2 regions of the Oceanimonas sp. GK1 genome follow, and region 1 is predicted to be linked to the other one. Evidence: predicted binding sites of a transcription regulator. Region 1 holds the regulator's gene; the other holds the start of a gene.
What was found. The regulator LexA, encoded in region 1, represses DNA repair genes until DNA is damaged. The targets are predictions, from matches to a motif close to ANCTGTNTNNNNANACAGNT.

Region 1 (7,286 bases):
AAGTGCCACTTGGCCAGCCGCTCGTCAAACATGTGGCCGGTCCATTTGGGCATCCAGTAATAGGCCGCTGCCATGATCGAAAAGATGGCGCCGGACACCAGCACATAGTGGAAGTGGGCCACCACAAAGTAGGTGTCGTGATACTGGAAGTCGGCCGGGGTAATGGCCAGCATCAGGCCGCTGAAACCGCCGATGGTAAACAGCACGATAAAGGCCAGGGCGAACAGCATGGGCACCTCAAAGCTGATCGAGCCCCGCCACATGGTGGCCACCCAGTTGAACACCTTGACCCCGGTGGGCACCGAGATCAGCATGGTGCAATACATAAAAAACAGCTCCGCCGCCACCGGCATGCCCACGGTAAACATGTGGTGGGCCCACACCAGAAAGCTGAGCCCGGCAATGGAGGCGGTGGCGTATACCATGGAGGCATAACCAAACAGCCGCTTGCGGCTGAAGGCCGGCACTATGGCCGAGATAATGCCGAAACTCGGCAGTATCATGATGTACACCTCGGGGTGGCCGAAGAACCAGAAGATATGCTGGAACAGCACCGGATCCCCGCCCCCGGCCGCCTCAAAGAAGCTGGTGCCGAAATACTTGTCGGTCAGCACCATGGTCACGGCGCCGGCCAGCACCGGCATCACCGCGATCAGCAAGAAGGCGGTAATCAGCCAGGTCCAGCAGAACAGCGGCAGCTTCATCCAGCTCATGCCCGGCGCACGAAGGTTCCAGATGGTAACAATCACGTTGATCGCGCCCATGATGGAGCTGATGCCCATGATATGAATGGCGAACACGAACAGGGCGGTACTGTCGGGGCCATAGGTGGTGGACAGCGGCGCATAGAAGGTCCAGCCGAAGTTGGGGCCGCCGCCGAGCACAAACAGCGAGCTCAGCATCAGCACAAAGGCAAAGGGCAGTATCCAGAAACTCCAGTTGTTCATGCGCGGCAGCGCCATGTCGGGGGCGCCGATCATCATGGGGATCATCCAGTTGGCCAGCCCCACAAAGGCCGGCATCACGGCGCCGAACACCATGATCAGGCCGTGCATGGTGGTCATCTGGTTGAAGAAATTGGGCTCCACCAGTTGCAGCCCGGGCTGAAACAGTTCCGCCCGAATCACCATGGCCATGGCGCCGCCCAGCAGGAACATGGTCAGGCTGAACAGCAGATACAGGGTGCCGATGTCCTTGTGGTTGGTGGTAAACAGCCAGCGGCCAATGCCCCTGGCAGGGCCGTGGTGATGATCTTCCACCAGGTGAATGTCCGCGGTCTCCGTGCGATCCATCTGTGCCATCACAGCCCCCTATTGTCCCTGTCTGGCCTGGTGAATGTCCCTGGGTTGCACCAGGTCCCCGGTATCGTTGCCCCAGGCATTGCGTTCATAGGTGATCACCGCCGCCAGCTCCTTGAGCGCCAGCTGCTTGTCAAAGCTCTGCATGGCGGTGCCCGCCTTGCCGTGCAACACGATATCGATATGGGCCGCCCTGTCGTTCAGCACCATTTCGCTGCCCTTGAGCCCCGGAAAGGCGCCGGGAATGCCTTCGCCACTGGCTTGGTGACAGGCGGCACAGGCCCGTTGATACACCTGCTCACCCAGGCTCATCAGCTCGTCCATGCTCATGTCCATGGCCAACAGTTCCTGCTCGGCGGCTTTGGCGGCGGTCTGCTCGGCCTTGATCTGCGCCAGCCAGCCGTCAAACTCCTCGGGGGTACGGGCATCCACCACGATGGGCATAAAGCCATGATCCTTGCCGCACAGCTCGGCGCACTGGCCGCGATACAGGCCGGGCTGATCAATGCGGGTCCAGGCCTCGTTAATAAAGCCGGGGATGGCATCCTTTTTCACCGCAAAGGCCGGCACCCACCAGGAGTGAATGACGTCGTCGGAGGTGATCAGAAAACGCACCTTGCGATCCGTGGGCAGCACCAGGGGATAATCCACTTCCAGCAGGTAGTTTTCGCCCTTGCCCACCTGGCCGCTGATTTGTTGCGGCAGGGTGGCCAGCAGGCTGTAAAACTCCACCTCTTCGTCAAAATAGCGGTAATGCCATTTCCACTGGGAGCCGGTGATCTGTACAGTCAGATCCGACTCGGAGGCATCTTCCATCGCCACCAGGGTGTTGGTGGCGGGAATGGCCATGGCAATCAGGATCAGAAAGGGAACCAGGGTCCAGAGAATTTCAACTTTGGTGCTTTCGTGAAACTGGGCCGCCCGGGCCCCCTTGGACTTGCGGTGGTGAATAATGGCCCAGAACATGACCCCGAATACCAGCAGGCCGATCACCGCACAGATGGTGAGAATGGTCATGTGCAGGCCATACACCTTCTGGCTGATTTCGGTGACCCCTTCGGTCATGTTGAGGCGGGTTTGCGCCCCCACGGGCAGGGTTGTCAGCAAGGACAACAGCAGCAAAATCGGCTTCACGTGCACCCCCATCGTTTCGTCCTGTAAACCGGAGCACTTGAATTGGGCATCGGTATCAGCCGAACGACCGCATCCCTTCCATTCGGCTGACTCTAAGTAAAGCAGCAGTTAAGGAAATGTAAAATATAAAGAAATGGGGACTGGGGACTGGGGACTGGGGACTGGGGACTGGGGACTGGGGACTGGGGACTGGCAGGCCAGCCTGAAGGGGCCGGCCTGCCAGAACAAGGGGTTCTTTCAGAAATCGCCGTTACGGATGACGCCCACGGCCAGGCCTTCAATAATCAGCTCCTGGGTGCGCAGATCCACCTCGATGGGCGACAATTCCTCGTTCTCGGGAAGCAAGCTGACCTTGCTGCCCTTGCGTTGAAAGCGTTTGACGGTCACTTCGTCGTCGAGCCGCGCCACCACCACCTGGCCGTTGCGGGCCTCCTGGGTCTTGTGCACCGCCAGCAGGTCGCCGTCCATGATGCCGATATTCTTCATGCTCATGCCCTGTACCCGCAGCAGAAAGTCCGCCGAGGGGTGAAACAGGCCGGGATCGAGACGGTAATGGCTTTCAATGTGCTGCTGGGCCAGTATCGGCTCACCGGCGGCCACTCTGCCCACCAGCGGCAGGCCCTGCTCTTCTTCCGCTTCCTCGCCGGCCAGGCGAATGCCCCGGGAGGTGCCGGGCATGATTTCAATCACGCCCTTTTTGGCCAGCGCCTTGAGGTGCTCTTCCGCCGCATTGGCGGATTTGAAACCCAGCACCTTGGCAATTTCCACCCGGGTGGGGGGCATGCCGGTTTGCTGAATGTGTTCCTTGATGATGTCCAGCACCTGAGACTGGCGGGGAGTAAGGGCCTTCATGATGAAACCTGTCTGTTTATACAGTTAACTGTCAGTATATCCAGTAATGAGTCCAGAGCAAGCCCCAAAGCCTCACCCCGTCTGCAGACATAGTGAAGGTTGAATAAAGGGGCAACTTCCCGACACGCTGCAAGTACCTCCCTGTTCAGGCTCACCTATCCGCCTGGTTACCACAGCGCCAGCACCAGGCCGGCGAAAACCGCCATGCCGGCGTAGTTGTTGTTGAGAAAGGCACGAAAACAGGGCATGCGCTCCCGATCGCGGATCAGCCGCTGCTGATACACAAACAGCCCGGCGGCCGCCAGCAGGCCCCAGTAAAAGGGCGCGGCCAGTTCAAATACCCGGCCCGCGGCCACCAGCAGCAGCAGGGTAACCAGCTGCAGCAGGCCGACGATCAGCTTGTCGCGCCGGCCAAACAGAATGGCGGTGGACTTCACTCCTATCTTGAGGTCGTCGTCCCTGTCCACCATGGCATACATGGTGTCATAGGCCACGGTCCAGGTCAGGTTGGCGCCAAACAGCAGCCAGAGCCCGGCGGGCAGGCTGTTGGCCTGGGCGGCAAAGGCCATGGGAATGGCCCAGGAGAAGGCGATGCCCAGAAACAGCTGGGGCAGATGCGTAAAGCGCTTCATAAAGGGGTAAAGCGCCGCCCAGAACAGGCCGGCAAAGGCCAGGCCAATGGTGAGTGCGTTGGTGGTCAGCACCAGTAAAAAGGAAAGGCCCACCAGCAGGGCAAAAAAGCTCAGCGCCTGACGCTCGGTGAGCTCACCCGCCGGCAACGGCCGAGCATGGGTGCGCTTGACGTGACCGTCGATATGGCGATCGGCATAGTCGTTGATCACGCAGCCGGCGGAGCGCATGGAAAACACCCCGGCCACAAACACCACCAGCAGCCAGGGAGAGGGCAACCCACCGGCGGCAATCCACAGTGCCCACAAGGTAGGCCACAGCAGCAGCAGGGTGCCAATGGGCTTGTCGAGCCGGGCCAGGGCCAGATAGGCGCGCCAGCGCGGGCGGGAAGGAGAGGTCAGCGTGGTCATGATACGGTTTCCTGATAGGGAGCCGAGGCCGGCAGAAAGAGTTCGGTCACCAGCACCCGGGCCAGGCCGGTGCTGAGGGCGGAGCGGCGGGCCCAGGGGCCGGTGGCGGGCGCAGCAGTCGTCAATCCGGCTCGTGCCGCCAGACGGTGATAGGCCCTGGAGTCGAGCCGCGCCAGCTCAAACGGCGTACGTTGCAGATCCGGCGCTTCGAACATCAGCTCACCCAGCGCCCGGGAGCCCAGCCCGCCCAGCGCCGGCAGCGCCGCCTGAGTGGCAGAAGAATACAGCGAGGTGGCATACACCCAGGGCACGCCGTCACACAGCAGCAGTACCTCCCGGCAATAGCCCTGTTCGGTATGGAGCAGGGCCGCCTGATCCGGCGTGAGCGGGCGCAGCACCGCCTCCGCCAGCACACGCACACAAAAATCGTTGCTGTGACGACGCAGCCGCTGGGTCAGCGAACCCGGTTCATACAACCAGTCGCACAACAGGGGCGACGCCGGCGCTGAATGTCCCCATGGCCAGTCACTGTCGAGGCTGGGCGTCATGGTTGTGGGGTGAAATGACAAAGACATAACAAGGTATTGGGTCCTGCTTCGGCGGCAACACCAGCACCGCTTTTTCGGGCCATGATACAGAAAACGGCCGATGGACTTGACCGGACCGACAAATATTTAAACAATGCCCGCTCTCACTTTGTCGGAGACTCATATGTTTCGGTTACTTGCCTTCTGCCTGCTGCTGGCGGCCTCGGGCCCGCTCAGCGCACAGGAAGAGGCGGCGGAGCCCGCCGGGCCCATATATTACACCATGACGCCGGACATTATTACCAACTACCAGCATTCCGGACAAAACCTCGGCTATGTGCGGGTGGCGGTGGATCTGATGCTGGAACGGCCGGAGCAGCTGCCGCTGGTGGAAAACAATATGCCGTTGCTGCGGGATGCGCTCAACGACCTGCTGGCGGAAAAAAACCGGCAGGAAATCCGCTCCCTGCCGGCCCGTACCGCCCTGGCCGATGAGGGCCGGCAGCGGCTCAACGATTTGCTGTTGCAGGAAGCCGGGCAAACCCCGATTCGCCGCCTGCTGTTCACCAAATTTCTCTATCAGTAAGCCGCCCGGCGCCGGTTATCGAGCCAGGCCTGCAGCAGGCCGATAAGGGCACCGCCCAGGTGAGCCATGTTGGCCACCGGCGTCCCCAGCAGATCGGCAAAGCCCAATACCAGCCATACCACCATAAACACCGCCATGCCGTCGGGCAGGCCGATACCCCGGGCCGGGTTGAGCCGGCCGCTGAACCAGACGTAGGCCAGCAGCGCATACACCACCCCCGACAAACCACCAAAGCGCGGACCACTGGCCCAGAACTGCAGCAGGTTGGGCAGCACCGCCGCCACCAGCAACAGCACCAGCAGCTTGCTGCTGCCGAGGCGCCTTTCCACCATGCCGCCCAGGTACCACCACCAGAACAGGTTGAACACCAGGTGCATCAGGGAAAAATGCATCAGCGCCGGGGTAAAAACACGCCAGAACTCCGCGCCCAGCAGCCCGTCCAGCCGGGGCGGAAAGGACAGCACCCCGAACATGGGCAACCCCAGCCAGCTCAGGCCATAAACCAGCAGGCAGGCCAGCAGCACCAGCAGGTTCACCGGGCCGGTCTGGCGCAGCAGGTCGCTTGCCCAGCCGCGTTGCGGTGGTCCGTCGGCAAAGCGGGCGTGGCTGTCGCCCCGCTTCCACGATGCTTCCTGATAGCGGGGGTGAAAGGGCTCGGCCAGAAAGCGCTTCGCTTCCCGGTGGGCCTCCTCAAAGCGGGCTTCGTCTACCAGCCAGATATGCACATGACCGTTATCGTCCTGAGTGAGCTCGCAGTGCAGACCGAGCTCACTCAGGTAGTCCACAAAGGCCTGGGCCCGGCGCGGATCGTCGAGCACCAGCAGCGCCTTCACGACTGGCCAACCACCGGCTGACTGCGGCGCCAGGCCTCAAAGCCGCCGTCCAGGCTGTAGACTTCCTCAAAGCCCTGATTCACCAGATACTGGGCCGCGCCCTGACTGCTGATGCCGTGATAACACATCACGATCACCGGCACGTCGTAATCCACCTCATTGGTAAAGCTCACCAGGCTGTCGTTGGTCAGGTGAAAGGCACCCTCGGCGTGCGCCAGGGCAAAGGACTGGGGGTCGCGAATATCCACCAGCCGGGCCCGGCCTTCGCTCAGCATGATGTGGGCGTCGTCCACCGAAATATGGGCAAACTGATCCATGAATTCCTCCTCGATAATGTGGCAGCCAGTGTACCCAATTCAGCCTCAGCCGCCCAGATAGGCGTTGCGCACCCGTTCGTTCACCAGCAGGGCGGCACCGGTGTCGGCCAGCACCACCCGGCCGTTTTCCAGCACATAGCCCCGGTCGGCCAGCTTCAACGCCTGGTTGGCGTTTTGCTCCACCAGGAAGATGGTCATGCCCTTTTCTTTGCGCAGCCGGGCAATGGTGTCGAAGATCTGATTGATGATGATGGGCGCCAGCCCCAGGGACGGCTCGTCCAGCAGCAACAGCCGGGGCCGGCTCATCAGCGCCCGGCCAATGGCCAGCATCTGCTGCTCGCCCCCGGACATGGTGCCGGCACGCTGGTGGCGCCGCTCCTTCAGCCGGGGAAACATGGCAAACACCTCGGCCATCAGGCCGGCATGCTCGCGCCTGTCCACGAAAAAGGCGCCCATGTGCAGGTTTTCCTCCACCGTGAGCCGGGCGAAGATACGCCGCCCTTCCGGCACAATGGCGATGTCCCGGCGCATGATGGCGGCGGTATCCAGCCCGGACAGATCCTGCCCCTCAAACACCACCCGGCCCCGGGACGGCCGGGGATCGCCACAAATGGACATCATCAGGGTGGTCTTGCCGGCGCCGTTGGCGCCGATCAGCGTCACGATCTCCCCCTGCTCGATATGCACCGTCACGTCTTC
Region 2 (7,286 bases), 1.5 Mb from region 1:
ATCGTTGGCAATCACCTCGGACAGCTCCTGGGGGGCGGCGCCACCGCCGGTCCATTCAAAGGGTACCACCGCCACCGGCCGGGCACTGTCTATGCCGCCGGTGATCACTATGTCCAGCGCCGCCTGGGCTCGTCCTGCCAGCATCAGCAGCGGCAGCCATAACCACAACCATCGTTTTGTCATCATCAAAGCCTCGGTATCAGGGTCAAATTCAGATTTTGCAGCTGTTTGTTCACGTCCGGATCCTTGGGCATGGGCAGGGTTCCGGTTTTGCGAATGGCCAACTCCGCCGAGCGGCAGACCTCTGCATCGCCCTGCCCCTGCCCTATGGTCAGAATAAGGCCATCGGGCGCCACCCGCACGTTAATGCGACACTGCTTGCCCACCATGGTCGGCCCCACCAGCCAGTTGCGCTGAATGGCGGCGATGATCATGCCGGTGTAGCGATCCACTTCCGCGGCCGAGGCAGCGGACGACGCGCCTCCCGCCGAGCCGCCGCCCATCAGGGCTTCCAGATCCTTCATCGCCTGCTCGGCTTCCGCTTTTTTCTTGGCTTCCGCCGCCTTGCGGGCCGCTTCGGCTTCCGCCTGTTTCTTGGCCTCTGCCGCCTTGCGCTCGGCCTCGGCCTTCTTCTTCGCTTCCTCGGCCTTGCGCGCCGCCTCGGCTTCCGCCTGCTTCTTGGCTTCCGCCACCTTGCGTGCCGCCTCGGCCTTCTTCTTCGCTTCCTCGGCCTTGCGGGCCGCCTCGGCTTCCGCCTGTTTCTTCGCTTCTGCCGCCTTGCGTGCCGCCTCGGCCTCCGCCTGTTTCTTGGCTTCCGCCGCCTTGCGCGCCGCCTCGGCTTCCGCCTGCTTCTTGGCTTCTGCCGCCTTGCGCACTGCCTCGGCTTCCGCCTGTTTCTTCGCTTCCGCCGCCTTCTGCGCCGCTTCGGCTTCCGCCTGCTTTCTGGCCTCTTCCGCACGGCGGGCGGCTTCGGCCTGACGTTGCTGCTCCAGCACCTGTTGACGCTCCGCTTCGGCCTTGGCCTGCTGCTCGGCCACGGCCTTTTGCTGCTCGGCCTGGCGCGCCGCTTCGGCGGTGGCGGCTTGCTCCGCCGCCTGTCGTTCGGCTTCCTCGGCGGCCTTTTGCGCGGCCTCGGCTTTCGCCTGGGCCGCGGCCTGCTCGGCGTCGCGGTTTGCCTGCATTTCCGCCAGCCGCTCGGCCTGGGCCGCCACCATGCCGTCGTCGATCATGGTGGCTTCAATAATGGACGCCGCCTGGGTCGGCCGCTTGGGCGTGTTGAAGTTGACCCCCACCAGCAGTATCACGCCGATCAGTACATGCAGCCCCAGCGAAATCACCAGCGCCTTGCGAATGCCCCCGCTCTGGTTATCAAACACGCCTTATTGCTCCGGTTGGGTCATCAGGCCCACGCTGGGCACACCGGCCGCCTTGAGGGTCGCCATCAGCTGGATCACCGCGTCGTAGCGCACATTGGCATCGCCCTGCACCACCACGGGGGCCTTGGGATTGGCCGCCAGTTTTTCCTGCACCATCTCGGCCAGGGCCAGCAAGTCCACCGCCTCGTCCCGGCTTTCACCCACGTCGAGGAAATAACGGCCTTCCGCATCCACCGAGGCCACCAGCGGGGTGTCGCTGTCTTCCGGCAGCAGCTCCGCCTCGGCCTGGGGCAGATCCACTTTTACGCCCTGAGTAATCACCGGCGCCGTGGCCATGAAGATGATCAGCAGCACCAGCATGACGTCGATATAGGGCACCACGTTGATTTCGGCCACGCGTTTGCGCCGCTTGCGCTGATAGCTCTGCATTACTGGTTACCCGTGGTCACTTGCCGGTTGAGAATGGTGGAAAACTCATCCATGAAGTTGGCCAGGTGGTTTTCCAGCCGCTCGACCTGATAACTGAAACGGTTGTAGGCGATCACCGCCGGAATGGCGGCAAACAGGCCCATGGCGGTAGCGATCAAGGCTTCGGCGATGCCCGGGGCCACCATGGCCAGGGTGGCCTGCTTGATTTCCGACAGGGCGATAAAGGCATTCATAATACCCCAGACGGTACCGAACAGACCGATATAGGGGCTGATGGAGCCGATGGTCGCCAGTACCGATAGATTGGTTTCCAGACGGTCCACTTCCCGGGACAGGGCCACACGCATGGTGCGGTAGGTGCCTTCCAGTATGGTTTCCTGAGGCCGGCCCTGCTTTTGCAGACGCACAAACTCGCGAAAACCGGCGTGAAAGATCTGCTCCATGCCGGCCAGGCTGTCGCGCCGGGCGTTGGACTCGTGATAGAGCCGGCTGAGATCGGCACCGGACCAGAACCGGTCTTCAAACTTGTCGGCGTCGGCCCGGGCGGAGGTGAGCACCCGGCGGCGATTGATGATCAGCGCCCAGGACAGCACCGACATGCCCACCAGCCCCAGCATCACCAGTTTGACCAGCAGGCTGGCCTGCAGAAAAAGACCTATAAACGAGATTTCAGCGTGCACCCGACAATACCCCCATCAACGGCTCAGGAATGGCAAAAGGTTTCATTTTGGCGATGTCGACGCAGGCGATGACCACTTCGCCCCTCACCAGAGAAAGGCCCGCATCATCCAGAATTTCCTGCTCAAACACAATAGAGGCACGTTTGAGCATTTTCACCGTGACGGTGACTTTTAATGCATCATTGAACCGGGCCGCCCGGCGCAGATCCATCTCGACCCGGCGCACCACAAAGGCGATCCCCTTGTCGAGCAGGCCATCCTGCTCTATCCCTAAGTGCCGCAGCCACTCGGTACGGGCTCTTTCCATGAATTTCAGATAATTGGCGTTGTAAACGATACCGCCGGCATCGGTATCTTCGTAGTAGATACGCACCGGCCAGTGAAACGGCGTGTGTGACATGCAAATCCCGGGGATCCGGCCAAAAAAGATGGAATTACTATACCCAAGTCGGCGCCGCGAAAGAAGAAGGCCGCGACAGGGCACGACACTGGATGACCCTGCTCCCCTTCGGGAGAGCTGGAAGTTCTGAGCTGGAAGCTGGAAGTGGAGTTGATTGGTGATGCTGTGCTGTGTCTGCAGGAGCGGAGTTCTTTGTGAAATCGTCCGAGCGACGGTGTGTTTGTAGGCGCCGCTTTAGCTGGCGCAACCAAACCGGCGACGCCTGTAATAAAGGACTGCTGCGCAGCCCCTGCCAGCTAAAGCGGCAGCTACCTGCCGTCAGGCTTCAGGGAGATCGAATCCAAAATGCAGGTAGGCGCGCGGGGTGGCCATGCGACCGCGGGGAGTGCGCTGCAAAAAGCCCTGCTGAATGAGATAAGGCTCAATTACGTCCTCGATGGTTTCCTTTTCCTCGCCAATGGCCGCCGCCAGGTTGTCGAGACCCACCGGGCCGCCCATAAACTTGTCGAGCACCGCCATCAGCAGCTTGCGATCCATATAGTCAAAGCCCTGCTTGTCCACATCCAGCATGTCCAGGGCCTGGGCGGCGATGGCGGCGTCGATGGCGCCACTGCCCTTGACCTCGGCAAAGTCGCGCACCCGGCGCAGCAGGCGATTGGCGATACGCGGCGTGCCCCGGGCGCGGCGGGCCATTTCCAGGGCGCCGTCGTCGTCGATGGTCAGGCCCAGCTTGCCGGCGCTACGGCTGATGATGTGGGCCAGATCCGCCACCTGGTAAAACTCCAGCCGCTGCACGATGCCAAAGCGATCCCGCAGGGGCGAGGTCAGCGAGCCGGCCCGAGTGGTGGCGCCCACCAGGGTAAAGGGCGGCAGTTCCAGCTTGATGGAGCGGGCGGCGGGGCCTTCGCCGATCATGATGTCGAGCTGGTAGTCTTCCATCGCCGGATAGAGAATTTCTTCCACCACCGGGCTCAGCCGGTGAATTTCGTCGATAAAGAGCACATCGCCGGGCTCCAGGTTGGTGAGCATGGCGGCCAAGTCACCGGCCTTTTCCAGTACCGGACCCGAGGTGGTCTTGATGCTCACCCCCATCTCATTGGCGACGATGTTGGCCAATGTGGTCTTGCCAAGCCCCGGCGGGCCGAAGATAAGCAGGTGATCCAGGGCTTCTTCCCGCCGGCGCGCCGCCTCGATGAAGATTTCCATCTGGCCGCGCACATGGTCCTGGCCCCGGTAGTCCGCCAGCGCCTTGGGCCGAATGGCCCGGTCGATGGCTTCCTCTTCCTGCCGCGGGGCCGGGTTGATAAAACGATCCGCTTCTATCATGGCTTATCCCATGCTTTTGAGGGCTTCGCGGATCAGCTGCTCCGCGTCCATGCCGGGTTTGGCAATTTTCTTCATCAGCTGCTCGGCCTGAGCGGCCTTGTAGCCCAGCGCCTGCAACGCGGCCAGGGCTTCGTCCCGAGCACCGTCGCCACCGGCCGACAAGGCCGACTCGGGTGCCGGGTTGAACAGATCGTAGCCGCCAAAGCCCTTGAGCCGGTCGCGCATTTCCACTATCAGGCGCTCGGCGGTTTTCTTGCCCACCCCAGGCAGCTTGACCAGGGCGGTGATCTCGCCCTGCTCTACGTTATGAATAAACTGATCGGCGGTCATGCCCGAAAGAATGGCCAGCGCCAGCTTGGGGCCCACGCCGTTGGTCTTGATCAGCTCCCGAAACAGCGCCCGCTCGGTTTTGGTGTTAAAGCCAAACAACAGCTGGGCGTCTTCCCGCACCACAAAGTGGGTCAATACCGTGGTCGCCTGGCCCACATTGGGCAGCTCATAAAAGCAGCTCATGGGCAGGGTGACTTCATAGCCCACGCCATTGATATCCAGCAGGATCTCCGGGGGCTGTTTTTCGACGATGATACCTTTTAACCGACCTATCACGAAGGCGCTCCGCTAACGTACAAAACTGGGCCAAGAATAATAAATAACTGGATAAATATCCATGTATCAAAGCGGGGATTCAGGCCTGGGCATGAGGGAGACGACGCTTTCCATTCCCGAGTCCCCAATCCCTCATCCCTGATTTCAGCGCAGACGCCCGCGCACGGTGCCGCGCACCTGGCCGGCCATGCCGATCAGGCTCTGGCGGGTGTGGCCGTGGCACAGGGCCACCGCCAATGCGTCGGCGGCATCCGCCTGGGGCGTGCCCGGCAGGCTCAGCAGCCGGACCACCATGTGCTGTACCTGGGTTTTGTCGGCGCCCCCCTGCCCCACCACCGCCTGCTTGATCTGACGGGCGGAATACTCCGCCACCTCCAGTCCGGCATTGGCGGCGGCGACGATGGCCGCGCCCCGGGCCTGGCCCAGCTTCAGCGCCGAGTCGGGGTTGCGGGCCATAAACACCTGCTCGATGGCGAACAGATCCGGGCGAAACTGCAAAATGATCTCGCTGACCCCGTCGTAGATTTTCTTGAGCCGGGGCGCCAGCGCCTCATCGCTCATGCGAATGCAGCCGGAGCCCAGGTACTCCATTTTATTGCCGGTCTGGCGTACCACCCCGTAACCGGTGATGCGCGAGCCGGGATCGATACCGAGAATAATGGACATAGGAAGCAGAGCCAATGGTCACCCCCGCGAAGGCGGGGGTCCAGAGAAAAGGTGTACGGCTCTGCAGACATGGCATCGCCTGCAGAGCCGCACTGGATCTCCGCCTACGCGGAGGTGACATTCCGTCGTTTACAGTTGTTCGGCCAGTTCGTCGGAGATGTCCCCGTTGTGGTACACCTCCTGCACGTCGTCCAGATCTTCGAGCATGTCGAGCAGCCGCAGCAGCTTGGGCGCGGTGTCTTCATCCAGCTCCGACTTGGTGGAGGGGATCATGGTGACTTCGGCGTTGACGGCCTCGAGACCGCTTTCATCAAGGGCATCCTTCACCGTGCCGAACTCGTCCCACTGGGTGTAGACGTCGATGGAGCCGTCGCCGTTCACCACCACGTCGTCGGCACCGGCGTCCAGCGCCGCGTCCATCACGGTTTCCTCGTCCGCCTCGGCGTAAGTGATCACGCCCTTTTTCTCGAACAGGTAGGCCACCGAACCGTCGGTGCCCAGGTTGCCGCCGCTCTTGGAAAAGGCATGGCGTACCTCCGACACGGTGCGATTACGGTTGTCGGTCATGCATTCCACCATCACGGCGGTGCCGCCCGGGCCGTAGCCCTCGTAAACGATGGTTTCCAGCTGCTGGCCGTCGAGCTCGCCGGCGCCGCGCTTCACCGCCCGTTCGACGGTGTCGCGGGTCATGTTGTTGGACAGCGCCTTGTCAATGGCGGCACGCAGCCGGGGGTTGGAAGCCGCATCGGAGCCGCCCTCGCGGGCCGCCGTGGTCAGTTCACGGATTAATTTGGTGAAGATCTTGCCGCGCTTGGCGTCCTGAGCCGCCTTGCGGTGCTTGATATTGGCCCATTTACTGTGACCTGCCATAACTTCAGTCTCCTTTTACTCGCCGTTTATCAGCCTGCCAATGGCGTCCCGGTTGGTCCAGGAGCCGGCTCTGGCGCGAGCCTCCTCAAAGGGCAGCCAGCACTGATCCAGGTGCTCGGTGAGCCGCACGGATTGCGGCTCGGGCAGGCATAAACGAAATTCGTATTCCCAGTTGTGGGTGACCCCCGGGCGGTAGCGGTGCCGCCAGTGGGGGTAAATTTCAAAGCGCACCCGGTGCCCGGTCTCCACCAGTTGCAGGCCGTTGCCCACCACCAGGCCGGTTTCTTCCTCCAGCTCGCGGGCGGCGGCCTGCAGGCGATGCTCGCCGGCTTCCAGGCTGCCGGTCACCGACTGCCAGAAGTCCGGGTTGTCCTTGCGCTGCAGCAGCAGTACCCGATCCGCAGTATGAATGAGGATCAGTACCGACTCCGGATGCTTGTGGGCCATGGCTCAGTCCGCCTTGGGCAACTCGGTGCGAATGGCCAGCTCCGCCAGCGCATCCGGATTGGCCAGGCTGGGCGCATCGGTCAGCAGGCAGGAGGCGGTGGTGGTTTTCGGGAAGGCAATCACGTCCCGAATGTTGTCGGTGCCGGTCAGCAGCATCACCAGGCGGTCCAGGCCAAAGGCCAGGCCGGCATGGGGCGGAGTGCCGTACTTGAGGGCGTCGAGCAGGAAGCCGAACTTCTCCTGCTGCTCCTCGGCATTGATGCCCAGCAGGCGGAATACCGTCTGCTGCATGGCGTTGTCGTGAATACGCACCGAGCCACCGCCCACTTCGTAGCCGTTGATCACCATGTCGTAGGCATTGGCCACGGCGGTCAGCGGGCTGGCTTCCAGCTCGGCGGCAGACAGGTCTTTCGCGGCGGTAAAGGGATGGTGCATGGCGTAGAGCCGACCGTCTTCTTCCTCGAACATGGGGAAGTCCACCACCCA

Region 2: the regulator LexA is predicted to act here: its motif matches at 4,863-4,882, upstream of ruvA (Holliday junction branch migration protein RuvA).

Annotation. Positions count from the first base shown of each region.
Region 1 covers NC_016745.1:701,261-708,546, reverse strand. The annotation lists gene ctaD (cytochrome c oxidase subunit I) at 1-1,292, opposite strand, end outside; gene coxB (cytochrome c oxidase subunit II) at 1,311-2,432, opposite strand; gene lexA (transcriptional repressor LexA) at 2,670-3,284, opposite strand; gene ubiA (4-hydroxybenzoate octaprenyltransferase) at 3,452-4,324, opposite strand; gene GU3_RS03360 (chorismate lyase) at 4,321-4,899, opposite strand; gene GU3_RS03355 (flagellar basal body-associated FliL family protein) at 5,036-5,437, shown strand; gene glpG (rhomboid family intramembrane serine protease GlpG) at 5,431-6,270, opposite strand; gene glpE (thiosulfate sulfurtransferase GlpE) at 6,267-6,587, opposite strand; gene GU3_RS03340 (ABC transporter ATP-binding protein) at 6,633-7,286, opposite strand, start outside.
Region 2 covers NC_016745.1:2,715,954-2,723,239, forward strand. The annotation lists gene tolB (Tol-Pal system beta propeller repeat protein TolB) at 1-183, opposite strand, end outside; gene tolA (cell envelope integrity protein TolA) at 186-1,376, opposite strand; gene tolR (protein TolR) at 1,380-1,805, opposite strand; gene tolQ (protein TolQ) at 1,805-2,473, opposite strand; gene ybgC (tol-pal system-associated acyl-CoA thioesterase) at 2,475-2,885, opposite strand; gene ruvB (Holliday junction branch migration DNA helicase RuvB) at 3,204-4,211, opposite strand; gene ruvA (Holliday junction branch migration protein RuvA) at 4,215-4,817, opposite strand; gene ruvC (crossover junction endodeoxyribonuclease RuvC) at 4,962-5,483, opposite strand; gene GU3_RS12905 (YebC/PmpR family DNA-binding transcriptional regulator) at 5,613-6,353, opposite strand; gene nudB (dihydroneopterin triphosphate diphosphatase) at 6,369-6,800, opposite strand; gene aspS (aspartate--tRNA ligase) at 6,804-7,286, opposite strand, start outside.